2 regions of the Rothia sp. QJM3NY_36 genome follow, and region 1 is predicted to be linked to the other one. Evidence: predicted binding sites of a transcription regulator. Region 1 holds the regulator's gene; the other holds the start of a gene.
What was found. Region 1 encodes HrcA, which represses chaperone genes, less so after heat shock. Its sites were predicted from a motif close to TTNGCACTCGNNNNNNNCGAGTGCNAA; they were not measured.

Region 1 (8,946 bases):
GCGGGTCTCGACCGGGGCGGGGTGTCCGAGGAAGTCCTCCAGGATCCGCCGCTGCAGAGCGAACATCTCCCGCTCCTGCTCGGGTTCGGCGTGGTCATAGCCCAGGCAGTGCAGGATCCCGTGCACGGTGAGCAGGCACAGCTCATCGGCCGTTCCGTGCCCCGCGCGCTCACCCTGCTCCCGGGCCACCGTCGGGCACAGCACGACGTCGCCGAGCACCCCGGCCGCCGGGTCCTCGGCGGTGCCGGGCCTCAGCTCGTCCATCGGGAAGGACATCACGTCCGTGGGCCCGGGCAGATCCATCCACTGCCGGTGCAGCTGGGCCATCTGCTCGTCGGTGACCACGGCCAGGGACAGCTCGACCTCCTCCCCCAGGTGCAGACGGGCGCCGGCGAAGTCCACCAGGGCGCGCAGCTGGGCCAGGTCCACCTCCGCGAAGGCCGTGCGCTCGGCGTCGGTGCTCGGCTCGGAGACCTCGATGTCCAGGATCATGCCCGCTCCCCCGCATCCGCCCCGGCGCTCCCGGCGTCCCGCGAGTCTCTCCGGGAGTCCGCGGAACCCGCCCGGGCGGCGTCGCGCGCCCGCTTGTCCCGGGCGTGGGCGGAATCCTGCTCCCACCGCCCGTAGGCGGTGACGATGTCGCTGACCAGCTGGTGGCGCACGACGTCCACGGCCTCCAGGCGCGCGAAGTGCACGTCCTGCACATCGCGCAGGATCGTCTGCACCTGCCGCAGCCCCGAGGCGGCCCCCCGGGGCAGATCCACCTGGGTGACGTCCCCGGTGATGACCATCTTGGAGCCGAAGCCCAGGCGGGTCAGGAACATCTTCATCTGCTCCGCGGTGGTGTTCTGCGCCTCGTCGAGGATCACGAAGGCGTCGTTGAGGGTGCGCCCGCGCATGTAGGCCAGCGGCGCGACCTCGATGGTCCCGGCCTCCATGAGCCGGGGGATGGAATCCGGGTCCATCATGTCGTGCAGGGCGTCGTAGAGGGGACGCAGGTACGGGTCGATCTTCTCGTTGAGGCTGCCGGGCAGGAAGCCCAGGGACTCCCCCGCCTCCACCGCCGGGCGGGTCAGGATGATCCGGTTGACCTCCTTGGCCTGCAGGGCCTGCACGGCCTTGGCCATCGCCAGGTAGGTCTTGCCGGTGCCGGCCGGGCCGATGCCGAACACGACCGTGTTCGCGTCGATCGCCTCGACGTACGCGGACTGGTTGACGGTCTTGGGGCGGATCTTCCGGCCCCGGCTGGAGAGGATGTTCTTCGTCAGGCTCGGCGCGGCCTGGGCCATGTTGCGCACGAGCAGGTCCGTGAGCCGCTGGACGGTCTGCACGGTGATGCGGGTGTCCTGCCGGGCCAGGGCCTCCAGCTCCTCGAGCAGACGCAACACCAGCTGCACCTGGGCGGAGGGACCGCTGACCCCGACCTCCAGGCCGCGCAGGTGCAGGGAGACGTCGGGGAAGGCCTGTTCGATGACCAGCAGCGAGGAGTCCTGGGGGCCCAAGGCCCCGATCATCGCCTCGCGCGAGGCGAAGGCATACGTGCGGGAGACGGACAGCGGGCGGGAGTCGCCGGTCGGCGAATCGGAGAGCACGGCGGCGGAGAGCCTTTCGACGGTGGGCGTGCGCGGGGGCGGGATGCTCCATCCCAGCCTACCCGCCCGCCCCCGGGCTCGTCTGCGCCCGGGGTCCGGCGGGAGGGATCCTCAGGAGGATGCGGCGGGTTCGTCGGGATCGGGGGTCAGGGGATCCGTCCCGTCGGGATCGGCGCCCTCGGACCCCGGGCCGAGCTGGGACCAGTGCCCGGACAGGACCTGCAGCACGGCCAGGGCGGCGGCCCCGGCCGTGGAGGTGCGCAGCACCTCCGGGCCCAGGCGCACCGGGTGCGCGCCGGCCGCGACGAGCCGGCGCGTCTCCTCCGGCGAGATCCCGCCCTCCGGACCCACGACGAGCAGGACCCGGCCCCGGCCCTGCGGATCCGGCAGGCGGGCGGGCACCTCCCGGCTCAGCGGGTTCCGGGCCTGCTCGTGCAGCACGAGCACCAGGTCCTCGGGGCCCACCTGCCCGAGCAGGGCCTCCAGATCGGCCAGCGGCAGCACGTCGGGCACGACGGCGCGCCGGGCCTGCTTGGCGGCCGCCGCCGCGGTGCGCTCCCACTTGGCGTGGGAGCGCGCGGCCCGCTCCCCCTTCCAGCGCACGATGCTGCGCTCGGCCTGCCACGGCACGATCGCCGCGACCCCGAGCTCGGTGGCCATCTCCACGGCCATCAGGTCCCGGTCCCCCTTGGCCAGGGCCTGGACCAGCACGAGTCGGCCGACCGGCTCCGGGGCGGGATCGGCCATCAGGCGCACCAACAGGCCCTCGGGCAGCAGCTCCCGGACGACGCCGGGGGCGCGCAGCCCGCGCCCGTCGACCAGATCCAGCTCCTCGCCGGGGCCCAGGCGACGCACGGTGCGGGCGTGGTGGCCCTCCGGGCCGGTCAGTTCGACGGAGTCCTCCGAACGCGCGTCGCGCAGGAGATCGGTGGGGACGCGGAAGACGGGGCGGGTCATGGCGGCTCCTGTGCGGTGGCGGGGTCAGTCCTGGAAGCGGTCGCGCAGCCGGGAGAAGAAGCCCTGCCCGGAGCCGCGCTGCACGGTCTGCCCGGCGCCGTCGTCCTCCCCGCGCAGCTGGGCCAGCTTCCGCAGCAGCTCGCGCTGCTCGTCGTTCAGGCGGGTCGGGGTCGTGACCTGCAGGTGCGCGATCACGTCGCCGCGGCCGCTGCCGCGCAGGCGGGTCGCGCCCAGGCCGCGCAGGGTCACGGTCTGCCCGTTCTGGGTGCCCGGCTCCACGGTGACCTCGCGCGGTCCGTCGAAGGTCTCCAGGGTGACCGAGGTGCCCAGGGCGGCCGCGGTCATCGGGACGGTGATGCTGGCGTGCAGGTCGTCTCCCTCCCGGGTGAAGACCTCGTCCGGGCTGACCCGGATCTCCACGTAGAGATCGCCGTTGGGTCCCCCGCCCGTGCCGGCCTCGCCCTGCCCGGACAGCCGGATGCGGGTGCCGGTGGACACCCCGGCCGGGATCTTCACGGTCAGCGGCCGGCGCTGGCGCACCCGGCCCTCGCCGTAGCACTCCTGGCAGGGGTGCTTGATGACGGTGCCGAAGCCGTGGCAGTGCGGGCACTCGGCGGTGGTCACCACGTTGCCGAGGATGGACTGGACCTGGCGCTGGACCTGCCCGCGCCCGTGGCAGACCTCGCAGGTCTCCGGCTCGGTGCCGTCCTGGGTGCCCTTCCCGGAGCACTCCGGGCAGGTCACGGCGGTGTCGACCATGACCTCCTTCTCGGCGCCGAACACGGCCTCGCGCAGGTCGATGCGCACGGTGATCAGGGCGTCCTGGCCCTGCCGGGCCCGGCTGGCCGGGCCGCGGGAGGACTGGGCGCCGTTGAAGAAGGTTTCGAAGATGTCGGAGAAGCCGAAGCCCCCGCCGGGGAATCCGCCGCCACCGCCGAAGCCGCCGGCGGTGCCGTTCTCGTTGCCGGTCGCGTCGTAGATCCGGCGCTTCTCCGGGTCGGAGAGGACGTCGTGGGCGTGGGAGACGCGCTTGAACTCCTCGGCGGCCTCCGGGGAGGGGTTGACGTCGGGATGCAGGGTGCGGGCCTTCTTCCGGTAGGCCTTCTTGATCTCCTCGGGGCTGGCGTCGCGGGAGACGCCGAGGGTTTCGTAGTGGCTGCTCACGGTGTGCTCGTTCCTTCTTCTCGCGGTGTGCTCACCGCGTGGCGGGGTCGATGGTCAGGGTCGGGTGCGGGTCAGGGCTGGTCCTCGCGCAGCAGGCGCGAGAGGTAGCGGGCCACGGCCCGCACGGCGGCCATGGTCTCGGGGTAGTCCATGCGGGTCGGTCCGACCACGCCCAGCTGGGCGCTGCCGGCCGGACCGTACACGCTGGCCACGACCGAGGCGTCGGTCAGGGGGGTCGCGGCGTTCTCGGCGCCGATGCGCACCGAGACGCCGGTGGCTCCGGGGTGCTCCTCCCCGAGCTCCGAGAGCAGGCGCAGCATGACGACCTGCTCCTCCAGCGCATCCAGGATCGGGGCGATGCTGCTGCGGAAGTCCCGGGTGGACTGGGCGAGGTAGCTGGTCCCGGCCATCAGCAGCCGGTCCTGCGCGCCGCCGTCGGCCAGGCCCGCCAGGCCCGCCATCACCCGCGCCCCGGCCTCGCGCGCCCCGGGCGGCAGGGTGGCGAGCACGGTGTCGGCGCGGGCCGCAGCCGCATCCAGCGGGGCCTCGACCAGCTCCTCCAGCAGGCGGGTGCGCAGCAGGGCGAGGTCCTCCCCCGCGTGCCCGGCGTCGACGGGCAGGGGCACCGGCTGCTGCAGCACGCGCCCGCGGCTGGTGATGAGGATCAGCAGGGCCGTGTCCGGCTCCAGGGGCACCAGGTCCAGGTGCCGGACCCGCTCCCCGGTGCGCCGGGGATAGCGCACGACGGCGACCTGGTGGGTCAGCTGGGAGAGCAGGCGCACCGTGCGGGCCATGACCTCGTCGAGATCGTGGGAGGAGCCGAGGAACTCGACGATGACCCGGCGCTGGGCCGGGGTCAGCGGCCGCACGGCGTCGATGCGGTCCACGAAGGCGCGGTAGCCCTTGTCCGTGGGGATGCGCCCGGCGCTGGCGTGCGGGGCGGCGATCAGGCCCTCATCCTCCAGGGCGGCCATGTCGTTGCGCACCGTCGCGCTGGAGACGCCGAGCCGGTGCCGCTCGACGAGGGCCTTGGATCCCACCGGCTCCCGCGAATGCACGTAGTCCTCCACGATGGCGCTGAGCACCTCGAGGCGGCGCGGATGGTTCACGGTCTGGCTCCTGGTGTTCTGCCGGGGACGGCGATGGCCGAGGACACGGGTCGGATCGGCGGGGCCCGGGCTGGGCCGGGGGCCGGCTGCGGCGCTAGAGTCGGGGGCGCGCGGCGCGGTCCGATCTGGCACTCGGATGACCCGAGTGCTAATCCTACGCCCGTGCCGATATCGAGGAAAGCGCGGGCCGGGTCCGGAGCGCGCCGGCCGCCGACGTCGGGATGATCCGCCGGTCGCAGATCGCCGACCGGGCCGCCGAGGGAGGAGCGACGAGGATGCACGCACAGGACTGGGGGCCGCAGTCCCTCGAGGAGCTCTCCGCCGCCCGCCGCGGCCCGCGCACCGAGGACCTGCCGGTGCGCGCCGGGATGGTCCTGGAGGAGCTGGAGACCGGGTGGGTCGGGGCCGCGGTGCGCCTGGAGACCATCGGCGGGCAGCGGGTGGTCAGCCTGGAGGACCGCCACGGCGCGGTGCGGGCCTTCCCGCTGGGCTACGGCTTCCTGTACGAGGGCCGCCCCGTGCGCCTGGTCCCCCCGCCGCCCCGGGCCGCCCCGAGCGGGCCCGCCCGGACCCGGTCGGGTTCGGTCGCCCTCCCCCAGGCCCCGGCCCGCACGGCGCGGGCCTCGCGGATGCTGGTCGAGGGGGTGCACGACGCCGAGCTGGTGGAGAAGGTCTGGGGGGATGACCTGCGGGTCGAGGGGATCGTGGTGGAGCCGATGCACGGACTGGATCACGTCGAGCAGACCATCCGCGACTTCCAGCCGGGTCCGGGCCGACGCCTGGGGGTGCTGGCCGATCACCTGGTGCCCGGCTCCAAGGAGTCCCGTCTGGCCGAGCAGGCTCTGGGCCTGCCCGGGGCCCGCGAGCACGTGCTGTTCGTGGGCCACCCCTACGTGGACGTCTGGGAGTCGGTGCGCCCGCGCGCCGTGGGGCTGTCCGCCTGGCCGCAGGTCCCGCGGGGGGAGGACTGGAAGACCGGCGTGCTGCGGCGGATCGGGTGGCCCCATGCCAGCGCGGCCGAGCGCGGCCGGGCCTGGCGCCGGATCCTGGCCGGGGTGAACAGCTACACGGACCTGGATCCCGGGATCCTCGGTCCCGTGGAGCACATCATCGACTTCCTCACCGATCACCCCTGACCCCCACCGCCTCATGTGATCTTCGCCATGGGTGATCCCGGCCTCCGCCGTCGCCGGTTCGGGCCCGGTAAGCTGGAGGCGATGCCCGCACGACCCGCGCGGCCGCTGACGAGACAGGATGAAGCGAGAAGTTTTGGGGACCACTTCCACCACCGAGCAGACTCCTCCCTTCGAGGGGACCAACGCGATGCCGCAGCCGCTGAGCGTCAAGGATGACCGCACGATGGCCACCCTCGCCCACTTCGGCGGGGTGGTGGGGTGCATCCCCTCCGGCCTGATCTACCTGACCTTGCGCGCCCGGGGTCGCTTCACGGCCCAGGAGTCCCGGGAGGCCCTGAACTTCACCCTCCTGCCGAGCGTGCTGATCGTGGTCTGCGTGGCCCTGTCCCCCGTGCCCGCCATCGGGTGGCTGTTCGGCCTCATCGCGGCCGTGGTCTGGGTCTTCCTCGCGCTGTCCTCCCTGGTGGCCGGGGTGCACGTGAACCGGGGCAACCCCTACCAGTACCGCTTCAACACCCGGCTGCTGGATCGGATCTCCGCCCGCCGCGGCTGATCCCGACCGGGCTCGGATCCGGGACCCCGACGTCGAACCCCGGGGTCGGCTCGCCCCGAGCCCCGTCTGGAGGACGTCCCTGCGGCTCAGTCCCCCAGCAGGGTGCGCACGACGGCGTCCCCCAGCAGCCGCCCACGCAGCGTGAGCACGACCCTGCCCTCGGCCCGGGCCTGCGGCTCGATCAGCCCCTGGCCCTCGAGCCAGCCCACCGCCTCCCGGCCAGGCCCCCGCAGATCCTCGATCGCGACGCCCTCCCGGATGCGCGCGGCGAGCATCACGTCCTCGACGTAGCGGGTGTCCGCATCCAGGTGCTCCCGAGCCGCCGCCGGGGACAGGCCCTGACGCACGCGATGGGCGTAAGGCACGGGGTGCTTCAGATTCCACCAGCGCACGCCGTTGATGTGCGAGTGCGCGCCGGGGCCGATCCCCCACCAGTCCCGGTTGCGCCAGTACGCGAGATTGTGCCGGGAGCGGGTGTCCTCGGAGCGGGACCAGTTGGACACCTCGTACCAGGAGTACCCGGCCTCCCCGAACAGGCGGTCGGCCAGCAGGTACATGTCCGCCTGGGCGTCGTCGTCCACCGGGGACAGCTCCCCGCGGCGGATCTGCGCGGCGAGCTTGGTGCCCGGCTCCACGATCAGCGAGTAGGCCGAGATGTGGTCCGGGGCGCAGTCGATGGCCGCGCGCACCGAGGTCTCCCATTCCGCCAGGGTCTCCCCCGGCGCCCCGCTGATCAGGTCCACCGAGGTCTGCAGGCCCACCTCCCTGGCCCAGGAGACCACCTTGGGGACGTTGGCCGGGGTGTGGGTGCGATCCAGCACGGCCAGCACCCGCGGCACCGCGGACTGCATCCCGAAGGAGACGCGCGTGAACCCCGCCTCCTTCAGCAGGGCGAGGTCCTCGCGGGTCACCGAATCCGGGTTGGCCTCGGTGGTGACCTCCGCGCCGTCGACGATGCCGAAGCGCTCGATCCCGGCGCGCAGGATCCGCGCCAGGTCCTCGGCCGGCAGACGGGTCGGGGTGCCCCCGCCGAAGAACACCGTGCTCAGCGGGCGGGCCGGCAGGCCGGAGCGGGTGAGGACGCCGGCGGCCAGGTCCAGCTCGCGGATCGCGTCCTCGGCGTAGCTGAGCCGGTTCACGCCGTCGCCGAAGTCCTCGGCGGCGTAGGTGTTGAAGTCGCAGTACCCGCAGCGCACCGAGCAGTACGGCACGTGCACGTAGAGGCTCAGGCTGCGCCGCTCGGCGCCGTCGAGCACAGAGGCCGGCAGCAGGCCGTCGGACGGGGCCGGATCCCCCGTGGGCTGGGCCGGGCTCACTTCTTCGGCTTGTCCTTGGTCTGCTCCCCGGAGGACAGGGCGGCGATGAACGCCTCCTGGGGGACCTCCACGCGCCCGACCATCTTCATCCGCTTCTTGCCCTCCTTCTGCTTCTCCAGCAGCTTGCGCTTGCGGGAGATGTCCCCGCCGTAGCACTTGGACAGCACGTCCTTGCGGATGGCCCGGATGTTCTCCCGGGCGATGATCCGCGAACCGATGGCCGCCTGGATGGGCACCTCGAACTGCTGGCGCGGGATCAGCTCCCGCAGCTTCGCGGCCATCGCCGTGCCGTAGGAGTAGGCGTTGTCCCGGTGGGTCACCGCGGAGAAGGCGTCCACCCGCTCCCCCTGCAGCAGGATGTCCACCTTGACCAGGTCGGCCTCCTGGGTCCCGTCCAGCTTCCAGTCCAGGGAGGCGTAGCCGCGGGTGCGGGACTTCAGCTGGTCGAAGAAGTCGAAGACGATCTCCGCCAGCGGCATCCGGTAGCGCAGCTCCACGCGGTCCTGGGAGAGGTAGTCCATCCCGCCCATCTGCCCGCGCCGGGACTGGCACAGCTCCATAACCGCGCCGATGAACTCGCTGGGCACGATGATCGTGCAGGCCACCATCGGCTCCTCGATCACCGCGATCTTGCCCTCGGGGAACTCGGAGGGATTGGTCACCCGCATCGAGGTGCCGTCCTCGGCGACGACGTCGTAGATGACGTTCGGCGCGGTGGAGATCAGGTCCAGGTCGAACTCCCGCTCCAGGCGCTCGCGCACGATCTCCAGGTGCAGCAGCCCCAGGAAGCCGCAGCGGAAGCCGAAGCCCAGGGCCGCGGAGGTCTCCGGTTCGTAGACCAGGGCGGCGTCGTTGAGCTTGAGCTTGTCCAGGGCGTCGCGCAGGACGGGGTAGTCCGAGCCGTCGATGGGGAACAGCCCGGAGAAGACCATGGGCTTGGGGTCCTCGTAGCCGCCGAGGTTCTGCTCGGCCGGCTTCTTCGCGTCCGTGACGGTGTCCCCGACGCGGGACTGGCGCACGTCCTTCACGCCGGTGATCAGGTACCCGACCTCCCCGACGCCGAGGCCCTCGGTGGGCTTGGGCTCCGGGGAGATCACCCCGATCTCCAGCAGCTCGTGC
Region 2 (22,673 bases), 690 kb from region 1:
GGACCTTGAGCGTGAACCGGGCTTGCTCCGGGGAGCGTGTATGGGTCGCAGAGACCAGGGGGAAGCGACTGTTTATCAAAAACACAGGTCCGTGCGAAGTCGCAAGACGATGTATACGGACTGACTCCTGCCCGGTGCTGGAAGGTTAAGAGGACTCGTTAGGCCCTTCGGGGTCGAAGCGGAGAATTTAAGCCCCAGTAAACGGCGGTGGTAACTATAACCATCCTAAGGTAGCGAAATTCCTTGTCGGGTAAGTTCCGACCTGCACGAATGGAGTAACGACTTCCCTACTGTCTCAACCATGAACTCGGCGAAATTGCAGTACGAGTAAAGATGCTCGTTTCGCGCAGCAGGACGGAAAGACCCCGTGACCTTTACTATAGTTTGGTATTGGTGTTCGGTGTGGCTTGTGTAGGATAGGTGGGAGACTGTGAAGTCATCACGCTAGTGGTGGTGGAGTCGTTGTTGAAATACCACTCTGGTCATATTGGATGTCTAACTTCGGCCCATGATCTGGGTCAGGGACAGTGCCTGATGGGTAGTTTAACTGGGGCGGTTGCCTCCTAAAGAGTAACGGAGGCGCCCAAAGGTTCCCTCAGCCTGGTTGGCAATCAGGTGTTGAGTGTAAGTGCACAAGGGAGCTTGACTGTGAGACTGGCAGGTCGAGCAGGGACGAAAGTCGGGACTAGTGATCCGGCGGTTCATTGTGGAATGGCCGTCGCTCAACGGATAAAAGGTACCTCGGGGATAACAGGCTGATCTTGCCCAAGAGTCCATATCGACGGCATGGTTTGGCACCTCGATGTCGGCTCGTCGCATCCTGGGGCTGGAGTTGGTCCCAAGGGTTGGGCTGTTCGCCCATTAAAGCGGTACGCGAGCTGGGTTCAGAACGTCGTGAGACAGTTCGGTCCCTATCCGCTGCGTGCGTTGGAGAATTGTGGAGGCCTGTCCTTAGTACGAGAGGACCGGGACGGACGAACCTCTGGTATGTCAGTTGTACCGCCAGGTGCATGGCTGATTGGCTACGTTCGGGAGAGATAACCGCTGAAAGCATCTAAGCGGGAAGCTTGCTTCGAGATGAGTTCTCCTTGCCCTTTTGTTGGGTGTGAGGCTCCCTGTAGATGACGGGGTTGATAGGCCAGGTATGGAAGCCGGGACTGAAGACTGGTGGAGTTGACTGGTACTAATAGGCCGAAGACTTATCTACACATCATGGTGATCATGGTTGTTTGATGGTCGTGTGTTGGTGTTCGTGTTCACTGTATGGTTTTGGGATAGCAACCCGTGTGGGGTGCTGACCATGAACCCGTGACCCTTGGGGGTGTTTCCCTGGTGGGTGGGGTTGGTGGTGGGTGCCTGGATGGTGGTTGGCCCGTGTTTTTCTCGGTGGTTATGGCAAGAGGGGTACACCCGGTCCCTTTCCGAACCCGGTAGTTAAGGCTCTTAGCGCTGATGGTACTGCACCCGGTAGGTGTGTGGGAGAGTAGGTCGCCGCCGAGATTCATTTTTTGATGGTGGTGGGGGTCCCCGGTCGGGGATCCCCACCCTTTTTTTGTGCCCGCGGGATGTGCGGGGCTTGGCGGGGTCCGTGGTTGTGGGTGGTGGGGGTCCCGGTGTGGGGCCCCCTTTTTTTCGTGCCCGGAGACCCTTCCCCGCCCTTCGGGGCAGCGTGCCAGCTGGCGCGCAGCGTGAGGCGGGGCAGTCTGGCCCGTCGCTGAGCGACCCCCGGGGCCGGCGGTGGGCCTTGGCCACCACCGGCGGCGACGTCGTCGTCGGGGGTCCCGTCGCCGGAACGAGCCATGTGAAAGGGGCGGCGGATCGTGGTCGATCCGCCGCCCCTTCGTGACGTGCCGGGAGGATGCCCCCCCCGCCGTCACTCGGCTCGGTCAGTCTCGGCTGGTCGCCTCCTCCACCTGCTGCAGGGCGCGGGTGTGCTTGCGGCGCAGGTGAGCCAGACGGGCCAGCATGTGCGACATGGCCTCCGGTCCGGTGACCCGCACCCGCGCGATCGACTCGGCGCGGCCCACCTTCACCCCGAGGTCCTCGGCGCCCAGAGCGCTCAGGGCATGCTCGTCCGTGAGGTCATCCCCGGCGAACACCGCGCAGTCGGCGTCGGTGGCCTCCTTGAACAGGCGCATCGCATCGCCCTTGTCCACCTGCAGCACGGAGGACTCCACGACGTGCTGCCCCGGCGTGAGGTGCAGGCCCTCGATGCCCTTGAGAACCCGCACCGCCTCGGCCTCCGCGGCCTGGGCCAGTCCGTGATCCTCCATCGGGCGGGTGTGGAACACGACGCCGGCCGGCTTGTACTCGATATCCGAGCCCGGATACCGACTCACCAGCTCACGGATCGCCTCGGTCGCCTCCTCCAGCACGCGTCGCTGATCCTCGTCGAGGGTCAGGGCGGGGGATTCCTGTCCCGCAGCGGAGACGTCGAACTCCCCGCCGTGGGAACCCGACAGCAGCATCCGATGCTCCGGATCCGCAATCTCGCGCAGGAAGCTCATGGGTCGTCCCGAGATCAGCGCGACATAGGTGTCCGGCTGCTGGGCCAGGTCCTCCAGCGAGGTCTGCGACAGCGGCAGAGGCCGGGCGTCCTCGGGTCGGGTGGTGAACGGGGCGAGGGTCCCGTCGAAGTCCATGGCGACCAGCAGATTCTCGGCCTCGGCCACCCGCTGCAGCTCCTCCTCGATGGCCTGGTTGGGGAACGGTCCGTGGCCTCGGTCCATCACGGGAAGCGGCACCGTCGGCAGCTCGTCCGTCGTCGGGTCCGGGCCCAGACCCTCGGAGCGGATCCGGGACAGGTCATCCAGGAACCGGGTCGACCAGTCCTCGACGTCGTGGGCGAAGATCTGCTCGCGGATCGAACGCATCCGAGTCCGCCGCTCCTCCTCCGACATGTCCCGCGCATACAGCAGGGCGTCCTTGAAGCCGTCGATGTCGTGCGGGTTGATGGTGATCGCGCTGGGCAGCTGCTCCGCGGCCCCCGTGAACTCCGAGAGCACCAGGGCACCCCGATTGTCCGTGTGGGCCACCGCGTACTCCTTGGCCACGAGGTTCATCCCGTCGCGCAGCGAGGAGACGACCATGACGTCGGAGGCCAGGTACAGGGCCACCATCTCGGGGAAGGGGTAGCTGTGGTGCAGATAGCGGATAGCCGTGTGGGCCATGGTGTCGAACTGGCCGTTCAGCCGCCCCACGGTGCCCTCGATCTGCTCGCGCAGCTGGATGTAGGACTCCACCCGCTCCCGGGAGGGGCTGGCCACCTGGATCATCGCGGAGGTCTCCACGGTGAGGTCGCCGTCGTTGAGCAGCTCCCCGTAGGCCTTCAGCCGGTGCCGGATCCCCTTGGTGTAGTCCAGCCGGTCCACCCCCAGGTACACGGTCTCCGGATTGCCCAGCTCCTCCCGAATCTGCCGGGCCCGGCGCTTGGTCTCCGGACGCGAGGCCATCTCGGTGACCGCCTCCACGTCGATGGAGATGGGGTAGGAAGCCGCCCGGGTGACCCACGTGGACAGCTTCCGGTCCTTCAGCTCGCGCTTGGCCCGGCGCCGGGAGGTCACCCCCGGCAGCACGGTGGAATGGGTGCGGCGGTAGCGCTCCGACGGGGAGTCCTCATCCACCTCGTCGCGCGGGCGCTGGGAGACCTCCGCCTTCTCGCCGTCGAACTGGATGCCCAGCAGCTTCTCGCAGCAGCGCCGGAAGTTCGAGGCGTCCCCCGGGCGCTGGAAGCCCAGCAGATCCGCGCCCAGCAGCCCGGTGAGCACCTGACGGCGCCAGGGCAGCTGCGCGAAGATCTCCAGGGGCGGGAAGGGGATGTGGTCGAAGAAGCCGATGGTCAGGTCCGGGCGCAGGGTCCGCAGCATCGCGGGCACCAGCTGCAGCTGGTAGTCCTGCACCCACACGGTCGCGTTCTCGGCGGCGTTGGCCGCGGCGGCCTCGGCGAAGCGCCGGTTCACCTCCCGGTAGGTGTCCCACCAGGTGCGGTGGAACTCCGGGGGCGCGATGACGTCGTGGTACAGCGGCCAGATGGTCGCATTCGAGAAGCCCTCGTAGTAGCGGCGCACCTCGTCCTCGGACAGGGGCACGGGCACTAGATGGAAGACGTCGTGGTCGAAGGGCTCGAGGCGCTCATCGGCGGCGCCGTGCCAGCCGACCCAGGCGCCGTCGTGGGTGGACATGACGGGGGCCAGGGCGCTGACCAGCCCGCCGGGAGAGCGCCGCCAGGACGCGGCGCCGTCGTCGTCGACGACGCGGTCGACGGGCAGGCGGTTGGCGACGACGACGAAGTCGTAGGCCCCCCGCCCGGTGCCCTCAGTCGTGGATGCTGCTGGATCGGACATGTGGTTCTCCTTCGAGGTCTGCACCACAATCCTACCCGGGCAGCCCGCCCGGACAGGCGACGATGACCCGGCGGCCAGGACCCGTCCAGACGGCCCCGCTAGACTGACCTGCGATCGACGTACCCTGCGACGAAAAGCGAGTCATCACCTTGTCCCCTTCCTCCACGCAGCGCACCTCCGACGCGCGCGAGCGGGCCCGACAGATCGCGGACCGACAGGCCCGCTCCGCCAGCGCCAACCGACGCTGGCTGCAAGCCGCCGTGATCGCGGTGCTCGTCGTCATCATCGCGGTCATCGCCATCGTCTACACCCAGACGCGCAGCACCGATATCCCCGACGCCGGGGCCGTGCCCAGCAGCGCCAACCAGTACGGCGGGATCGTGCTGACCAAGGACGGCATCGTCAAGAACTCCTCCGACGAAGCCTCCCGTGATGTCAACGACCTGAAGACCTCCACGGTCTCCGCCTCCGCCTCCGACGGGCAGTCCGCCACCCTGCCCGTGGGGCTGCCCACGGCTGAGGAGGCGAAGAAGAACGGCAAGCCGGTGCGCCTGACCATGTTCCAGGACTACAACTGCATCCACTGCGCCGAGTTCGAGAAGGCCTACGGCGAGGACATCAAGAAGAAGGTCCTGGACGGGGAGATCGAGCTGGAGGTGCGCAACCTGAACTTCCTCGACGCGGAGACCACCACCGAGTACTCCTCCCGCGCCGCGGTGGCCGCCTACGCGGTCGCCGAGCAGGTGAGCACGGAGAAGTTCCTGGACTGGCAGGAGGAGATGTTCTCCCACCAGGGCGAAGGCGGGCTGAAGAACTCCGAGCTGGAGGACATCGCCTCCAAGTACGGCGCGGACATCAAGAGCGCGATGGACTCGATGGACTACCGGCCGATGGTCAACGTCACCGTCGCCGAGTCCAAGGAGAACGGCATCCAGGGCACCCCCACGGTCTACGTGGACAGCACCGAGACCCAGACGACGGACTTCTCCTCGGCCCTGGATGAGGCGATCAAGGCCAAGAAGGAATCCTGACCCGTCCGCCCTCGGAGCGCCGCCCGGCGATTGGGCGGCCCCGGGGGCACCGGGTATCCTGCTGGAGACCCGCAACCGCCCCGCGGAACCTCTCCGCCGGCGGTGCGGGTCCCCGCCTCCTTAGCTCAGCTGGCCAGAGCATCTGTCTTGTAAACAGAGGGTCGCCGGTTCGAATCCGGCAGGGGGCTCCGCGCACGCGCCGACCCGGTCAGGTGATCCCTGACCGGGTCGGCGCGTCTGCGCCGCGTGCGGCGATCGGGGAGGGGGCATCGGCAGTAGGATCGGAAGCTGTCCGCCCCACCCGTCGAAAGGATCCCCGTGGCCCCCGCCGAGCACCGCGCAGCCTCCCAGCCGATCGAGCCGTCCCTGCTCTCCGGGCGCCTGGTGCTCGTGCGCCACGGACAGACGGACTGGAACGCCGCAGGCCGGATGCAGGGCACCTCCGACATCCCCCTGAACGACACCGGGCGGGCTCAGGCCCGGGAGGCCGGGCGGCGGATCGCGGAGCTTGCCGAGAGCTGGGACCTGCTGGTCTGCTCCCCGCTGGGCCGGGCCCGGGAGACCGCCGAGATCATCGGGGAGCAGGTGGGGCTCCCTGTGGCGCAGACCGTGCCCGGGATCATCGAACGCCACTACGGCACCGCGGAGGGCCAGGTGCTGGATTATGAGGACTCGCGTCACCCGCAGGACCTCTACGAGGACGTGGAGGCCGAGGCCGAGGTCTACCGCCGCGGAGTGGCCGCCTGCCGCGAGCTGGTGCGGGCCCACCCCGGAGAGCGGATCCTGGCCGTCAGTCACGGCACCCTGATCCGCCGGGTGCTGCTGGCCACCACCCCGGGGGACTGGCGGGCCACCGTGCCCAACGCCGAGCCGCTGGAGGTGGATCTGGAGGGGCTGTTCGCCTGGGATCCCTCCTCCCTGGACGACGGCGAGGCCTGAGTCGCCGCACGGCCCGGCGGCCTCTCACCTCAGGCCCCGCCCGCTCCGCGCTTTCCCGCCTCCACGAGTGTGCGTTTGTGACCGGTTGGGTCCGTCCTCGTTGACCAAGCCAAACAAAACCACATAAAATCAAGGGAGCGCAGACGAGCCCACTGTTCGTCGCCGTCAAGGAGTGTTTCACCATGTTCGCTGAGGAACGACGGGCGGAGATCGCCAAGCTGGTCGCCACCGCGCGGCGAGTCAATGGTGCTGAACTCGCCCGGCGCTACGACGTCACCATGGAGACGGTGCGACGGGATCTGGCCGCCCTCGAGGCGGACGGGAAGCTGCGCCGGGTCCACGGCGGGGCGGTCACGGCCGAGCAGTCCACCTCCGTGGAATCCAGCATCGGCTCCCGCCAGTCCATGAACACCCCGGAGAAGCAGCGCATCGCCGCCCGGGCCTACCAGCTGCTGCGGGAATCCGACGCCGGCGCCGTCGTCCTGGACGCCGGATCCACCACCGAGATCCTCGCGGACCTCATCGCCTCCTCGGACTTCACCCTGAAGAACGGTGCAGACCGGATCATCATCACCCACGCCCTGCACATCGCCGTCAAGCTCGCCGAGGCCAGCGGCGTCGTCATCGACCTGGTCGGCGGGCAGCTGCGCAAGATGACCTGGGCCGCGGTGGGATCGCGCCCCGCCGAGCACTTCGCCAGCATCCGCCCCGACATCGCCCTGATCGGAGTCAACGGGCTGGACGAGGAGTTCGGACTGTCCACCCCGGGGCTCAACGAGGCGATCGTGAAGACCGCCATCGTCCGCTCCGCCCGCCGCGTGGTTCTGCTGTGCGATTCTGCGAAGTTCGGCCAGGAGTCCCTGGTACGCTTCGCTGGCCTGGAGGATCTGGACGCCATCATCACCGACCGGGCGCCGGAGGGCTCCCTGGCCGAGTCCCTGGAACAAGCCAACGTAGAGGTGCTCATCGCATGATCGTGACCCTGACCGCCAATCCGAGCCTGGATCGCACGGTGGAGATCCCCGCGCCCCTGGCGCGCGGGACCGTCATCCGCGCCAGCCGCTCCGTCGCCGACCCCGGCGGCAAGGGGGTGAACATCGCCCGCGCCCTGAGCGTCTCCGGCGTGCGCACCGTCGCCGTGCTGCCCGGGGACGACGGGGACCCCGTGCTGGAGGCGCTGACCGCCGCCCAGGTCCGCTACTCCAACCTGGCCACCGGAGCGCCCATCCGCACCAACGTGACCGTGGCCGAGCCGGACGGCACCACCACCAAGATCAACGCCCCCGGTGAGCCCGTGGACGACCTCGCCCAGCGCGAGCTGACGCGGCTGCTGATCCGCGAGGCCCAGGGCAGCAGCTGGCTGGTCATGGCCGGCTCCCTGCCGCCCGGGGTGCCCAGCGACTACTACGCCGTCGTCTCCCGCGCCGTGCGCGAGTCCCTGGGCGATCAGGCCCCGCGCATCGCGGTGGACACCTCCGGGGCCGCGCTGCGCGACACCCTCAACGGCCAGGACGGCCTGCCCAACCTCATCAAGCCCAACTCCGAGGAGCTGGCCGAGCTGGTGGGCCGCCCGGGGGAGTGGGAGCAGCTGGAGGCGCACCCGCAGGCCACCGCGGACACCGCCCGCGAGCTCGTGGACCGGGGGGTCGAGGCTGTGCTGGCCACCCTGGGCGCCAAGGGCGCGGTGCTGGTCACCGCGGACGGCGCCTGGCACGCCCAGCACGCCCCGATCCGCGCCCGCAGCACGGTGGGGGCCGGCGACTGCTCGCTGGCCGGGTACCTCCTGGCCCACGAGGCCGGACGCACCCCCCGCGAATGCCTCGTGCAGGCCGTTGCCCACGGCTCCGCCGCCGCCTCCCTGCCCGGCACCCAGGTGCCGACCCTGGAGGAGACCACCCCGGAGGCCGTCACCGTGACGGAACTCAGCTCGTGAGTCCGGACGGCCCCACCCCTTCGATCGCGTGCGCACCGCTCGCCGTCGTCACCACCACGTCACCAAGGAGGAGCTCATGCCAGCTCTGATCACCGCGGATCTCGTCAGCCTCGACGAGACGCTGGGCGATGACCGCTTCGACGTCATCCGGCACCTCGCAGGCCTCGTCGCCGAGGCCGGACGGGCCACGTCAGCCCAGGACCTCTACGCCGACGCGAAGGCCCGCGAGTCCAAGACCGACACCGGCATCCCCGGCGGCATCGCGATCCCGCACTGCCGCTCCGCGGCCGTGACCGAGGCCTCCCTGGCCGTCGCGCGCCTGCCCGAGGGTCGGGACTTCGGGGCCAAGGACGGCCCCGCGGACCTCGTCTTCTTCATCGCCGCCCCGGACGGGGCCGACCAGGAGCACCTGAAGCTGCTCTCGACCCTGGCCCGCTCGCTGATGAAGAAGGACTTCACCGCCGCCCTGCGCGCCGCCTCGTCCCGCGAGGAGATCGTGGACCTGGTGCAGGGCGCCCTGGACGCCCCCGGGCGCCCCGCGGCCGCCGCCGCGGCCCCGGCGAGCCCCACCCGTCCGGCCCAGGCCCCCGCGGGCATGATCGCCCCCGTCCTGGTCAGTCTCGACCAGGACCTCGGCTCGGACCGCCTCGACGTCATCCGCGAGCTGACCCGGCGGGTCGCCGCCGACGGGCGCGCCGACGACGCCGACGGGCTGTTCGCCGATGCGAAGGCCCGCGAGTCCAAGACCGACACCGGCATCCCCGGCGGCATCGCGATCCCGCACTGCCGCTCCGCCCACGTCACCCGCGCCTCCCTGGCCATGGCCCGGCCCAACCCGGCCGTGGACTTCGGCGCCAAGGACGGCCCCGCCGACCTGATCTTCCTCATCGCCGCCCCCGAAGGTGCGGACCAGGAGCACCTGAAGCTGCTGTCCACCCTCGCCCGATCCCTGATGAAGAAGGACTTCAAGGCCGCCCTGCGCGAGGCCGAGACCCCCGAGCAGATCGTGGAGATCGTCAACCGGGCCCTCGGCCTGGACGACGCCGCAGCGCAGCAGCCGACCCAGGACGCCGCCGCGCAGCAGGCCTCGGCCACCGCGGGGGCCTCCGCCGCCGGGGCTGCGGCCGCCTCGTCGGGTGCCGACGCCGCCGATGCGGAGCACCGGGCGCGGCTGGTGGCCGTGACCGCCTGCCCCACCGGCATCGCCCACACCTACATGGCCGCCGACGCGCTGAAGCAGGCCGCCGAGGAGATGGGCGTGCAGCTGGACGTGGAGACCCAGGGCTCGGCCGGCAACGAGGTCCTGGACCAGGCCACCATCGACGCCGCGGACGCCGTGATCTTCGCCGTCTCCGTGGACGTGCGCGATCGCGCGCGCTTCGCCGGCAAGCCCGTCGTCGAATCCCCCGTGAAGCGGGGCATCGACGAGCCGGTCGCCATGATCGAGGAAGCCGAGGCCGCCGCGAAGGACCCGAACGCCCGCCGCGTAGCCGGCTCCCGGGAAGAGGGATCCTCGTCCTCCTCCGGGGCCGACGCCTCCTGGGGCTCACGGATCTACAAGTCGCTGATGACCGGCGTGTCCTACATGATCCCGTTCGTCGCGGCCGGCGGCCTGATGATCGCCCTGGCCTTCCTGATGTCCTCGATCGTCGGGCACAAGTCCGAGGTCGCGGACCTCGCCCCCAGCATCCTCGGGATCCAGGACGGGGCGCTGACCGACGGCGGGGCGACCCTGTTCAACCCGGGCGAGCACGGGCTGTGGATGTACCTGGCCGCCGTGATCTTCGTGATCGGGCAGCAGGCGATCGGCCTGCTCGTGCCGGCTCTGGCCGGGTTCATCGGCTACGGCATGGCCGGGCGCCCCGGCATCGCCCCCGGCTTCGCGGCCGGCCTGGTGGCCAACATGGTGGGCGCGGGCTTCCTCGGCGGGATCGTCGGCGGCCTGCTGGCCGGCGTCGTGGCCTACGCCCTGCAGCAGCCCAAGCTGCCGCGCTGGCTGGCCGGGATGATGCCCGTGGTCATCATCCCGCTGGTGGCGACCATCGTCTCCTCCGGGCTGATGTTCCTGGTGCTGGGTCGGCCCATCGCCTGGGTCATGACCGCCCTGAACGACTTCCTGGTCTCCATGTCCGGGGCCTCGGCCCTGGTGCTCGGGCTGATCCTCGGCGCCATGATGGGCGCGGACCTGGGCGGGCCGATCAACAAGACGGCCTACCTGTTCGCCACCGCCGGACTGTCCGCCGGGACCCTGGTCTCCCAGGAGATCATGGGCGCGGTCATCGCCGCTGGCATGGCCACCCCGCTGGGCATGGCCCTGGCGACCACCCTGCGCAAGAAGTACTTCACCGAGGCGGAGATCAACAACGGCCGGGCCGCCTGGCTGCTGGGCGCCTCCTTCATCTCCGAGGGGGCCATCCCCTTCGCCGCGGCGGACCCGCTGCGCGTGATCCCCTCCTCGATCGTGGGATCGGCCGTGACCGGCGCGATCTGCATGTCCACCGGGGTGGCCTCCCAGGCCCCGCACGGCGGCATCTGGATCCTGCCCGTCGTGTCCAACCCCGGCATGTACCTGGTCGCGGTGATCGTGGGGATGCTCATCACCGCCGCGATGTACCTGCTGCTCAAGCGGATCGGGAACACCCGGACCGGGGCCGAGAAGGCCAAGGCAGCCCAGGTCGCCTAGTGTGAGCGACACCCCAGAGATCGCCGAAGACCTCGACGACGCCACCGACAACACCGAAGGACTGAGGAATCATGGATAAGCTGACCGGAGTCGGCGTCTCCGCAGGACGCGTCATCGGACCCGTGCTGCAGATGCCGGAACCCATCCGCGAGCCGGATGCCGCGAGCACCCTGACCGAAGGGGAGAGCCCCGAAGCCGCCGTCGAGCGGCTCAAGGAGGCCGCCGAGGCCGTCAAGGAGAACCTCAAGGAACGCGCCGGACGCGCCAGCGGCAACGCCGCGGCCGTGCTGAAGTCCACCGCCCTGATGGCCGGGGACAAGGCGCTGCTGAAGAACGCGGGCAAGCTCGTGACCGGCAAGGGGCTCAGCCCCGAGCGGGCCATCTGGGAGGCCGCCGGAGACTACGCCGCCCAGATGAAGGCCCTCGGCGGATACATGGCCCAGCGTGTCACCGACATCCTGGACGTGCGCTCGCGCATCGTCGCCCAGCTGACCGGCCAGCCCGCCCCGGGCATCCCCGAGTCCGAGACCGAGTTCGTGCTCGTGGCCGAGGACCTCGCCCCCGCGGACACCGCGACGCTGGACCCGGCCAAGGTCATCGCCCTGGTCACCTCCGAGGGCGGGCCCCAGGCGCACACCGCGATCCTCGCCCGCGACCTCGGTCTGCCCGCGATCGTGGCGGCCAACGGCGCCCTGGAGATCCCCAACGGCACCACCGTGTACGTGGACGCCACCGACGGCACCGTGGTGACCACCCCCGGGGAGAAGGAGTACCGGCTCGCCCAGGCCTACGCCAACCGCAAGCCGCTGCCGGAGTTCGACGGCACCGGGAAGCTGGCCGACGGCACCCAGATCCCCCTGTACTCCAACGTCGGCAACGGCAAGGCCGCCCAGACCGCGGCCGAGGCCAAGGCCGAGGGCATCGGGCTGTTCCGCACCGAGTTCGCGTTCCTGAACCGGGACGAGGAGCCCTCCGTGGAGGAGCAGACCGTCGAGTACAAGACCGTCTTCGACGCCTTCCCCGGCCGCCACATCGTGGTGCGCACCCTGGACGCCGGGGCCGACAAGCCGCTGCCGTTCCTGACCGACACCTCCGAGCCCAACCCGGCGCTGGGCGTGCGCGGGTACCGCACCGACTGGACCTCCCCGGGGGTGCTGCAGCGCCAGATCGAGGCGATCGCCGCCGCCGCGAAGGACTCCACCGCCGACGTGTGGGCCATGGCCCCGATGATCTCCACGGCCCCTGAGGCCCACGACTTCTCGGCGATGCTCGAGGAGGCCGGGCTGAAGACCCACGGCGTCATGGTCGAGACCCCCTCGGCCGCGGTGACCTCCCGGGACATCCTCCACGAGGTGGACTTCGTGTCCATGGGCACCAACGACCTCACCCAGTACACGATGGCCGCGGACCGGCTGCTCGGGCCCCTGGCCGAGCTGAACAATCCGTGGCAGCCCGGCGTGCTGCGCATGATCGATCTGACCGTGCGCGGCGCTCGCCAGGCCGAGGAGGAGACCGGGAAGGCCAAGAGCGTGTCCGTGTGCGGCGAGGCCGCCGCGGATCCGGCGCTCGCGGTGGTGCTGGTGGGCTTGGGCGTGAACGCCCTGTCCATGAACACCCGCTCGATCCCCGCCGTCGCCGCCGTGCTGAAATCCGTTACGCTGGAGAAAGCCCAGCAGATCGCGGTCCAGGTGCTGGATGCGCGGTCCGCGGAGAACGCCAAGGACGTGGCGCGGGCCGAGCTGCCCGTCCTCGATGAGCTCGGACTGTAGGTCCGTGACACATCGCGCACCCGCCGTGGCGGGTCCGCGAGCAACCGTCGATTCCTGATCGATCCAAGGAGAGAAACCATGGCAGAACGTACCGCTACCGTCGCCTCCCGCGTGGGCCTGCACGCCCGCCCCGCCGCGATCTTCGCCGAGGCCGCCGGTGACCTGCCCGTCGAGGTCACCATCGCCGCCGAGGGCGAGCCGGCCGATGAGGCCATGGACGCCTCGTCGATCCTGTCCCTGATGTCCCTGGGCGCCAAGCACGGCGACAAGGTCGTGCTGCGCGCCGAGGGCGAGGGCGCCGACGAGGCCCTGGACAGCCTCGTGAAGATCCTCGAGACGGACCACGACGCCGAGTAACCCACCGGCGCACCCCAGAGGCCCGGGACGCACCCCTCGTAGGTGGCGCGCCCCGGGCCTCTGCCGCGCCCGGGTCGACTCCCGCGCACGCCCCGAGGGGTGCGCGCACCGGCCTCGGGCGCCCCCGTAGACTGGGACACCGAAGACCCAGGGCGCCGACCGGCCTGCACCGCCGTCGAGCCGCCCGCCACCCGTGGATACCGAGGACTCCTTGAGACACTTCACCGCCCGCTTCGCCACCGCCGAGGAGATCGACTCCTGGGACGAGCACGTCACCGAGAACCCGAACGGCGGCAACCTGCTGCAGTCGGCCTCCTTCGCCGCCGTCAAGGCCCGGCACGGATGGAAGCCCGTGCACCTGGTCTATGAAGGCACCACCGAGCGCCCCGGGGCCGACGGCGGCGCCGTCGAGCAGACCGTGGCCAGCTACAACCTCGTGCTGGAGAAGCGGGTGCCCCTGCTGGGACGGCTCTGGTACATGATCAAGGGCCCGGACGTGGCCGACGTGCGGGACATCCCCGCGATCCTGGACGCCAACCGCGAGTTCGTGCGCCGCGAGGGCCTGGACGTCTTCGCGATCAAGATCGAGCCGGACATCCTGGACTCCCCGGAGCGGGCGGCCTTCCTGCACCGGGCCGGTCTGGTCAAGCAGTTCAACATCCAGCCCAACGACTCCACGGCCGTGCTGGACACGGACAAGGACGAGGAGGCCGTGCTGAAGTCCCTGCACTCCCGCGGGCGCAACGCCGTGCGCCGGGCGATCCGCGAGGGCGCCGAGGTGGAGCAGGTGGAGCTGACCGAGGAGAACATGAAGGCGATGTACGCCCTCATGGACACCGTCGGGCAGGGGCACGCGAACGTGAACCTGCGCTCCTACGAGTACTACCGCCAGTTCTGGACGACCTTCGCCGCGGCCGGCCAGGGCCGGCTGTACTTCACCTACGAGGACGGCCAGCCCTCCGTCGGCGCGTACGTGATCCGCTACGGCCGCAAGGGAACCTACAAGGACGGCGGCTCCAAGCCCCGCCGCAAGCAGTACGGGGACTCCCATCTGGTGCAGTGGCGGGCGCTGACCGACCTGATGAAGGACTACGGCATCGAGCAGTACGACTTCTGCGGGACCCCGCCGAAGGACCAGCTGAAGAACAAGGAGCACCACTACTACGGTCTGGGCCTGTTCAAGACCAGCTTCACCAAGTCCGTCATCGACTACGTGGGCGTGTGGGACCAGGTGCTGCGCCCGGTCCAGTACCGGCTGTGGGTGCGCATCGTGGAGAAGGTCATGCGCCAGATCTGGTGGCGGCGCACCCAGCAGCCCTTCTACTGATCCCCGCTTCCGGGGGACCCCGGGAGACGTGAGTGCGGGGTGGAGCCGAGCGTGCGCGGAGAAGGAGAGAGGATGCGCGAGGTGCAGGACGACGGGACGCCGCCGAAGGGCGCGTACCCCTCCTCCGGGCTGCCGGAGGAGGAGACCGCGGCTCCCGTGGACCCCTTCGGCCCGGATGCCGACGCTCAGGACCTCGCCGATCCCTTCTCCGCCGCGGACACCGACCCCGCTCCCGCGGCTCCCGCGACGCAGACGGCGCCGTCGTCCGTGCCGGGGGCGCAGTCCGGCACGGACCCGGCCCAGGGCTTCCCGCACATCCACCGCTCCCAGGTCCGCGATCAGTCGCTGGCCGACATCTGGGGGCTGGCCCCGGAGTCCGGTGAGCAGGGGACGGTCTCCGGGCCGGACGCGGCCTCGGATGCTCTCGGAGAGGGGCACGCGGGCACCGGACCGATCGGCCCCGGACCGGGGGCGGACACCGCCGGCTCCGCGGGCGGGCCCGGTGTCGGCGGCATGCTCAGCGCCGCCCGGGACGTGCCGCGGGACCTCTACAGCGACTCCCAGCCTCTGGGCCCGGACCAGACCTCGACGCCGCTGGGCGCCACCGGGACCCAGTCCGCGGGGGTCCCCCAGCCCACCGGCTCCCCGGCCGCCGGCGTCCGGAGTCCGGGAACGCCGGATGCGGGCACCCCGCCGATGGGCGCGGTCGCCCAGGCCAGCTACCCCTCTGCCACCGCGCTGCCCGTCAAGCGCCCCGCCCCCCGCTCCCTGGCCAGCGGGCTGCGGCGCATGATCCGGTCCGAGAGCCTCCCGACGGCGCCCATGCGCATCGTGCAGCGCCTGGCCAACACCCCCTTCGCCAATCCGCGGCGCAATCGGGAGCACTCCGAGGCCCGCCGGACCCTGAACTTCGCGCTGCGCCTGGCCGAGGCCATGTTCCACTTCGGCGCCGGCTCCCTCGAGGTGGAGACCGCGATCGCCGCGACCTGCGCCACCTACGGCGTCGAGGACGTGGACGTGGACATCACCAACCAGTCCGTGACCATCAACTACGTGGCCGGTTCGGGGCGCCTGAGCAGCGTCGCCCAGGACGACGCTGAGGGCACGTTCAGCCACACCGTGGTGCGGGTGGTGCGCTCGTGGTCGGACAACTACTCCGGGCTGACCGACACGCACCGGCTGGTCAAGACCATCACCGAAGGCGGGCTCTCCCGCGCGGAGGCGGAGCGGCGCCTGGACAGGATCATGTCCGAGCCCAAGCCCTTCCCCCGCTGGATGACGACGGCCGCGAACATCCTCGCGGCGTTCTTCCTGACCATCGGCATCGGCGGCACGTGGCGGGGGGCCACCTTGGCCTCGGCGACGTTCGGCGTGATCTTCATCGTCTCGGGCTGGATCTCCCGCCGCGGCATCCCCGGGTTCTTCATCTCCGTGGTGGATGCGGCGATGATCACGGCGGCCGCGCTGACAGCCTCCGGTCTGGGGCTGGACGTCTCCCCGGCGCACGTCGTCGCCTCCGGGTTGATCATGCTGCTGCCCACCCTGAGTCTGGTCTCCATGGTCCAGGACGCGATCAACGGGTTCCCGGTGACGGCCGCGGGCCGACTGGTGTCCACGGGGCTGACCTTCCTGGGCCTGATCGCGGGCCTGGCGCTGGCGATCTCGACCACATCCCTGTTCTTCGGATCGCAGAAGATCGACGTGCAGCAGGCCGTGTTCACCGGCGCCCAGCCGGCCGTGCACGTGTCCTTCATGCTGGCCGCCACGGCGATGATCGCGGTGTCCCTGCAGGTGAGGGTCCGGCACATCGTCCCGGGCGTGCTCAGCGGTGCGGCGGGTCTGGCGGCCTACTACGCCGTGTCCTCCCTGGGGATGGGCCCGCGCATGATCTCGATGATCGGTGCGGTGGGGGTGGGCTGCGTCTCCGCGTGGATCGCGGATCGGTGGACGATCCCGCAGGTGGTCATCGCGGTGCCCGGGGTGACGTTCCTGCTGCCGGGTCTGTCCATCTTCCGCGGCATGTACATGTTCACGGTGGATGTGGACCCGGTGCAGGGTCTCGTGCCGATCATCAACGCCGGGGCGACCATCCTCTCGCTGGCTGCGGCCGTCGTGCTGGGCAACTACCTCATGCGCCCGTTCATGCGCCGGGAGAGACCCGCGACGACCTGAGCCCGCCCCTCCCCGCGGCTGATGGCAGTGACGGGGAGAGCCCGCGACGACGGGGGGGCGGGTCAGCCCGGCAGGCGCCAGTCCACCGGCTGCGCGCCCTGCTTCTGCAGGGCCTCGTTGGCTCGGCTGAAGGGCCGGGACCCGAAGAAGCCGCGGGAGGCGGACAGCGGGGAGGGGTGCACGGATTCGATCTTCGGCACCTGCGGCCCCAGCTGCGCCCCGGCGCTGCGGGCATCCCGACCCCACAGGATCGCCACCAGCGGGGTGTCGCGAGAACCCAGGGCCCGGATCGCGCAGTCTGTGATCTCCTCCCAGCCTCGGTTCCGGTGCGAGCCGGCGTCCCCGGCGCGCACGGACAGGCACCGGTTCATCAGCATGACGCCCTGGCGGGACCAGGCCGACAGGTCCCCGTGCCGCGGTGCGGGCAGCCCCAGGTCCTCGCCGAGCTCCCGGTAGATGTTCACCAGGGAGCGGGGCAGGGGACGCACCTCGGGACGCACCGAGAAGGACAGGCCCATCGCGTGCCCGGGCGTCGGGTACGGGTCCTGCCCGATGATCAGCACCCGCACCGCCGCCATCGGCTCCCGGAAGGCGCGGAACACGTCCTGGGACGGCGGCAGCGTGCGGTGCCCCTGGGCGTGCTCCGTGCGCAGGAAGTCACCCATGGCGCGGATGCGCTCCTCCACCGGGGCCAGGGCCCGCGCCCAGTCCTCGGCCATGATCTCGGTCAGCGGCTGGGGGGGCATGGTCCTCCTGCGGATGGAGACGTCGGACAGCGGCGGCGCGGACGGCCGCCGCGCACCCCACCAGGCTACCGGGCGGCGCGACTAGACTGGCTCACCGTGCAGCCCCTGACCGAGACCGAACGCGCCGTGCTGGCCTTGGAGAAGCGCACCTGGCGCCGTCCCGGCTCCAAGGAGCGGGCCATCCGCCGCGAGCTGGGCATGGGCGCGGTCGAGTACCACCTGCGGCTCAACGCCCTGCTGGACGACCCCCGGGCCATCGCCGCCGAACCGGCCCTGACCCGGCGATTGAGGGAGCAGCGGGATCCGGGCGGTACCCTGGCTCCATGAGCCGCATCGCCTCCCCGCGCGGTGCCCAGCCCCGACCCGATCAGCGTGAGGACAGCATGGCCGAGACCGAGGAGTACGCCCCCGACGATTTCGACGAGGTGCCGGCCGACTCCGCGCACCGAGGGGTGTATCGCGCCGCCGCGCCCGCCAAGGCGGTCTCCCGGCGCACCACCGGCGCGGTGATCCTCGCCGGAGCCCTGGCCCTGGTGCTCGGGGCCCTGATGTTCATCTACCAGCCGCGCTCCGCGGCGCCCGAGGCCCAGAGCGAATCAACCCAGAGCGAACCGGTGGCCTCGGCCAGCGCCACCGCCTCCTCCGGGTCCTCCGCGACCGAGCAGGCCGGCGCCTCGGCGCAGGCCCGTCGGGTCGCCCAGGATCTGGGGGTCACCGCGGTGCGGGCCTCCGAGGAGTGGAGCGCGCAGGTCACCGTCGTGCTGACCCACGGCTGAGTCGGCCCGCGGGCCCCTGCGGGACTACCCGTCGAGGCGTGTCGCCGCGGCGTCCGCCCAGGGCGGAGTCCGGCGGCGAGACGTTTGCACTCTCCGAGGGCGAGTGCCAAGATTGGGGTTAGCACTCATCCCGTCCAACTGCTAAGTCGCGGCGCTCGCCGACCGAGGCGAGGCGACGTCGTGATCGGCGCCGGAGGGGATGCGGACACCTCCCTCACCGCGGTGAGCGCTCGGGGCGGGACACGGCGCGGAAGCGCCGGACCCGATCACGGGCGCGGCCGTCGCGGGCGCCGCGGTGGAGGAACTCCCCGAACCATCGTCCAGGAGGGACGCACGCCGACATGGCCAAACTGATTGCTTTCGATGAAGAGGCTCGCCGCGGGCTCGAGAAGGGCCTGAACACCCTGGCGGACGCCGTCAAGGTCACCCTGGGGCCGCGCGGGCGCAACGTCGTGCTCGAGAAGAAGTGGGGCGCTCCCACGATCACCAACGACGGCGTGTCCATCGCCAAGGAGATCGAGCTCGAGGACGCCTACGAGAAGATCGGCGCCGAGCTGGTCAAGGAGGTCGCCAAGAAGACCGACGACATCGCCGGTGACGGCACCACCACCGCGACCGTCCTCGCCCAGGCTCTGGTGCGCGAGGGACTGCGCAACGTGGCCGCCGGTGCCGATCCGCTGTCCCTGAAGCGCGGCATCGAGAAGGCCGTGGAGGCCGTGACCGCCGAGCTGCTGGGCTCCGCCAAGGAGATCGAGACCGAGGAGCAGATCGCCGCGACCGCCTCCATCTCCGCCGGTGACCCGGAGATCGGCAAGCTCATCGCCCAGGCGATGGAGAAGGTCGGCAAGGAAGGCGTCATCACCGTCGAGGAGTCCAACACCTTCGGCCTCGAGCTGGAGCTGACCGAGGGCATGCGCTTCGACAAGGGCTTCCTCTCCGGCTACTTCGTCACCGACGCGGACCGCCAGGAGGCCGTGCTCGAGGATCCCTACATCCTCATCGTCAACTCCAAGATCTCCAACGTGAAGGACCTCGTCCCCGTGCTGGAGAAGGTCATGCAGTCCGGCAAGCCGCTGCTGATCATCGCCGAGGACGTCGAGGGCGAGGCCCTGGCCCTGCTGGTGCTGAACAAGATGCGCGGGTCCATCAAGTCCGTGGCTGTGAAGGCCCCCGGCTTCGGCGACCGCCGCAAGGCCCAGCTGGCCGACATCGCGATCCTCACCGGCGGCCAGGTCATCACCGAAGAGGTCGGGCTCTCCCTGGAGACCGCGACCCTCAACGAGCTGGGCCAGGCCCGCAAGGTCGTCGTCACCAAGGACGAGACCACCATCGTGGACGGGGCCGGCGCCCAGGAGCAGATCGAGGGCCGGGTCTCCCAGATCCGCGCCGAGATCGCCAACACCGACTCCGACTACGACCGCGAGAAGCTGCAGGAGCGCCTGGCGAAGCTGGCCGGCGGCGTGGCCGTGCTCAAGGCCGGTGCCGCCACCGAGGTCGAGCTGAAGGAGCGCAAGCACCGCATCGAGGACGCCGTGCGCAACGCCAAGGCCGCGGTGGAGGAGGGCATCGTCGCCGGCGGCGGCGTCGCCCTGATCCAGGCCGGGGTCAAGGCCTTCGAGACCCTGCAGGTCACCGGGGACGAGGAGACCGGCGCGAACATCGTCAAGGTCGCTGTGGACGCCCCGCTGAAGCAGATCGCCGCCAACGCCGGGCTGGAGCCGGGCGTGGTCGCGGACAAGGTCCGCCACCTGGAGCCCGGCCACGGGCTCAACGCCGCCACCGGCGAGTACGAGGACCTGATGGCCGCGGGCATCAACGACCCGGTCAAGGTCACCCGCTCCGCCCTGCAGAACGCCGCGTCCATCGCGGGCCTGTTCCTGACCACCGAGGCCGTCGTCGCGGACAAGCCGGAGAAGAACTCCGGTGCCGACGCCGCCGCCGGCATGGACGGGATGGGCGGCATGGGCGGCATGATGTAGCCACCCGCGCACCGCGCGTCGCTTCCGGGCCCCGCTCGTCCCCTCCCCACGCGGGAGGGGTCGGGCGGGGCCCGGTCGCGTCCGCGTTCCTGACGTGGACAGTAGACTCGACCACGCCATGCACTGCGACTACTACGACGCCGGACTCTGCCGCTCCTGCACCCGCATGAACGAGCCGTATCCGGCGCAGCTGGCCGACAAGCAGGAGCGGCTGCGGCAGCTGCTGGCCCCGCACCGGCCCGAGGCGTGGCTGGAGCCGGTGCCCAGCCCGGAATCCGGGTTCCGCAACAAGGCCAAGATGGTCGTCAGCGGCACCGTCGAGCGCCCGCTGCTGGGCATCCTGGACCGGGAGGGACACGGCATCGATCTCACCGGCTGCGGCCTGTACCCGCCGCAGCTGCTGGCCGCGATGCCCGCCCTGCGCCGGATCATCGGCGAGTTCGGGCTGACCCCCTACGACGTCCCGGCCCGCCGCGGGGAGCTGAAGCACCTGCTGCTGACCATCTCCCCGGACGGTGAGCTGCTACTGCGCTTCGTCCTGCGCTCCAAGAAGCACCTCGTGCCCCTCAAGCGGGGCCTGCCCCGCATCCTGGAGCTGCTGCCCGCCGCTCGCGTGGTCTCCGTGAACATCCAGCGGGAGCACCAGGCCATCCTGGAGGGCCCCGAGGAGATCACCCTGACCGAGCAGGCCACCCTGCCGATGCGCCTGAACGGCATCCCCCTGGCCCTGCGGCCCCAGGGCTTCTTCCAGACCAACTCGCACATCGCCGCGGCGCTGTACCGCCAGGGCGCGGACTGGTTCGCCGACTCCGGGGCGGGCGGCCTCTGGGACCTGTACTGCGGCGTCGGCGGCTTCGCCCTGCACGCCGCGCGCCGGGTTCCCGGGGCGCGGGTGCTGGGCCTGGAGATCAGCGAGCAGGCGGTCGCCGCGGCGCGGACCACGGCCGCGGACCTCGGGCTGGAACGGGTGCGCTTCACCGCGGGGGACGCGACGGGCATCGCCACCGGCATCGCGGCGGGCGCCGGACGCCGGGCCCCGGAGGCGCTGGTGGTCAACCCGCCGCGCCGGGGCCTGGGGCCGGAGCTGGCCGCCTGGATCGAGGGGTCCGGCATCCCCACCGTGATCTACTCCAGCTGCCACGCCCCGAGCCTGGTCCGGGACCTGTCGGCGATGCCGTCCCTGAGCGTGCGGCGGGCGCGGCTGTTCGACATGTTCCCGCAGACCGATCACGCCGAGACCATGGTCCTGCTCAGCCGCAGGTGACCCGGCATTGACCAGGAAGTTAGGTGTGACTACGTTGGGGAGGGCTCCGCGTCGGGGCCCCGAGACACGAAGGAGCCCCATGCCCCTACCCACCATCCCCGCCTACACCCTGCCGCAGGATCGGCCCGCCGCCGCCGTCGACTGGACCGCGGACCCCACCCGCAGCGCCCTGCTGGTCCACGACATGCAGAGCTACTTCATCGACGCCTTCCAGAGCGGGGAGGACGGCGCGGAGGGCGAGGCCGGCGAGGGCTCGGCGCAGGGCGAGGCGGCCCCGGTCGGCGCGGCGCAGATCGACGTGGCGGTGGGCCGCATCGCCGCTCTGCTGGAGACCGCCCGCAAGGCGGGGATCCCCATCGTCTACACCGCTCAGCCGCCGCGGCAGGACCTGGCCGACCGGGCCCTGCTCACCGACTTCTGGGGGACCGGGCTGAGCACCGACGCCCAGGCGCGGATCATCGACGAGCTCGCCCCCGCCGAGGGGGACATCATCCTGCCCAAGTGGCGCTACTCCGCGTTCATGCGCTCGACCCTGCGCGAGCAGCTGCTGGCCCGGGGCCGGGACCAGCTGGTGATCACCGGGGTGTACGCGCACATCGGGTGCCTGGCCACCGCCCTGGACGCCTTCATGCTGGACGTCCAGGCCTTCCTCGTCGCCGACGCGCTCGCGGACTTCACCCGCGAGGACCACGTGCGGGCCCTGGACTACGCCGCCGGCCGCTGCGCCCGCGTGCAGGACACGGCCGAGATCCTGGCCTCCTGGCAGGATGCCCAAGATGAGCAGGGCCAGGGGGTCAGCCGATGAGCGCGGTCCTCGTCACCGGAGCCGCCGGCGGGATCGGCAGCCAGGTGGTCAGGCTGCTGGCCGAGGACGGGCACCACGTGTGGGCCGCGGACCGGGTCATGCCGGATCCGCAGGGCTGGCCCGACCCCGAGCGCATCACCCCGGCCGTCCTGGACGTCTCCGCCGAGCGCGACGTCGTTGACCTGCTGCGCGGGATCGAGGAGTCCGGGCAGCAGCTGACCGGGGCGGTCCACGCCGCCGGCATCGTGCACGCCGCCCCGCTGCTGGAGACCTCCGTGCGGGAGTGGGACGAGATCCTGGCCTTCAACGCCCGGGCGGTGTTCCTCGTGCTGCGTGAGAGCGCGGGCCTGATGATCCGGCAGCGTGCGCAGGACCCGGGCAACCGACGCGGGATCGTGACCATCAGCTCCAACGCCGGGCGCGTGCCGCGCACCGAGTTCGGGGCCTACGGGGCCTCCAAGGCCGCCGCGACGTCGGTGACCCGCAGCTTCGGCCTGCAGCTGGCCCGCCACGGCATCCGCTGCAACGCGGTCAGCCCCGGCACCACCC

Region 2: a site for HrcA is predicted at 18,160-18,186, ahead of groL (chaperonin GroEL). Genes of this name have one in related genera too.

What each region holds. Positions count from the first base shown of each region.
Region 1 is NZ_CM149658.1:1,194,256-1,203,201, reverse strand. Features, by position in the region: gene ybeY (rRNA maturation RNase YbeY) at 1-492, opposite strand, end outside; gene AC0VXQ_RS05260 (PhoH family protein) at 489-1,514, opposite strand; gene AC0VXQ_RS05255 (16S rRNA (uracil(1498)-N(3))-methyltransferase) at 1,704-2,549, opposite strand; gene dnaJ (molecular chaperone DnaJ) at 2,574-3,713, opposite strand; gene hrcA (heat-inducible transcriptional repressor HrcA) at 3,785-4,822, opposite strand; gene AC0VXQ_RS05240 (DUF3097 family protein) at 5,098-5,958, shown strand; gene AC0VXQ_RS05235 (DUF4870 domain-containing protein) at 6,092-6,511, shown strand; gene hemW (radical SAM family heme chaperone HemW) at 6,598-7,827, opposite strand; gene lepA (translation elongation factor 4) at 7,824-8,946, opposite strand, start outside.
Region 2 is NZ_CM149658.1:501,743-524,415, forward strand. Features, by position in the region: rRNA gene AC0VXQ_RS02175 (23S ribosomal RNA) at 1-1,207, shown strand, start outside; rRNA gene rrf (5S ribosomal RNA) at 1,383-1,500, shown strand; gene otsB (trehalose-phosphatase) at 1,887-4,343, opposite strand; gene AC0VXQ_RS02190 (DsbA family protein) at 4,493-5,374, shown strand; tRNA gene AC0VXQ_RS02195 (tRNA-Thr) at 5,489-5,562, shown strand; gene AC0VXQ_RS02200 (histidine phosphatase family protein) at 5,693-6,313, shown strand; gene AC0VXQ_RS02205 (DeoR/GlpR family DNA-binding transcription regulator) at 6,496-7,287, shown strand; gene AC0VXQ_RS02210 (1-phosphofructokinase family hexose kinase) at 7,284-8,246, shown strand; gene AC0VXQ_RS02215 (PTS fructose transporter subunit IIABC) at 8,323-10,929, shown strand; gene ptsP (phosphoenolpyruvate--protein phosphotransferase) at 11,001-12,698, shown strand; gene AC0VXQ_RS02225 (HPr family phosphocarrier protein) at 12,777-13,055, shown strand; gene AC0VXQ_RS02230 (lipid II:glycine glycyltransferase FemX) at 13,267-14,382, shown strand; gene AC0VXQ_RS02235 (threonine/serine exporter family protein) at 14,455-16,554, shown strand; gene AC0VXQ_RS02240 (uracil-DNA glycosylase) at 16,617-17,300, opposite strand; gene AC0VXQ_RS02245 (DUF3263 domain-containing protein) at 17,397-17,627, shown strand; gene AC0VXQ_RS02250 (hypothetical protein) at 17,624-18,076, shown strand; gene groL (chaperonin GroEL) at 18,418-20,055, shown strand; gene rlmC (23S rRNA (uracil(747)-C(5))-methyltransferase RlmC) at 20,174-21,319, shown strand; gene AC0VXQ_RS02265 (isochorismatase family protein) at 21,399-22,124, shown strand; gene AC0VXQ_RS02270 (SDR family oxidoreductase) at 22,121-22,673, shown strand, end outside.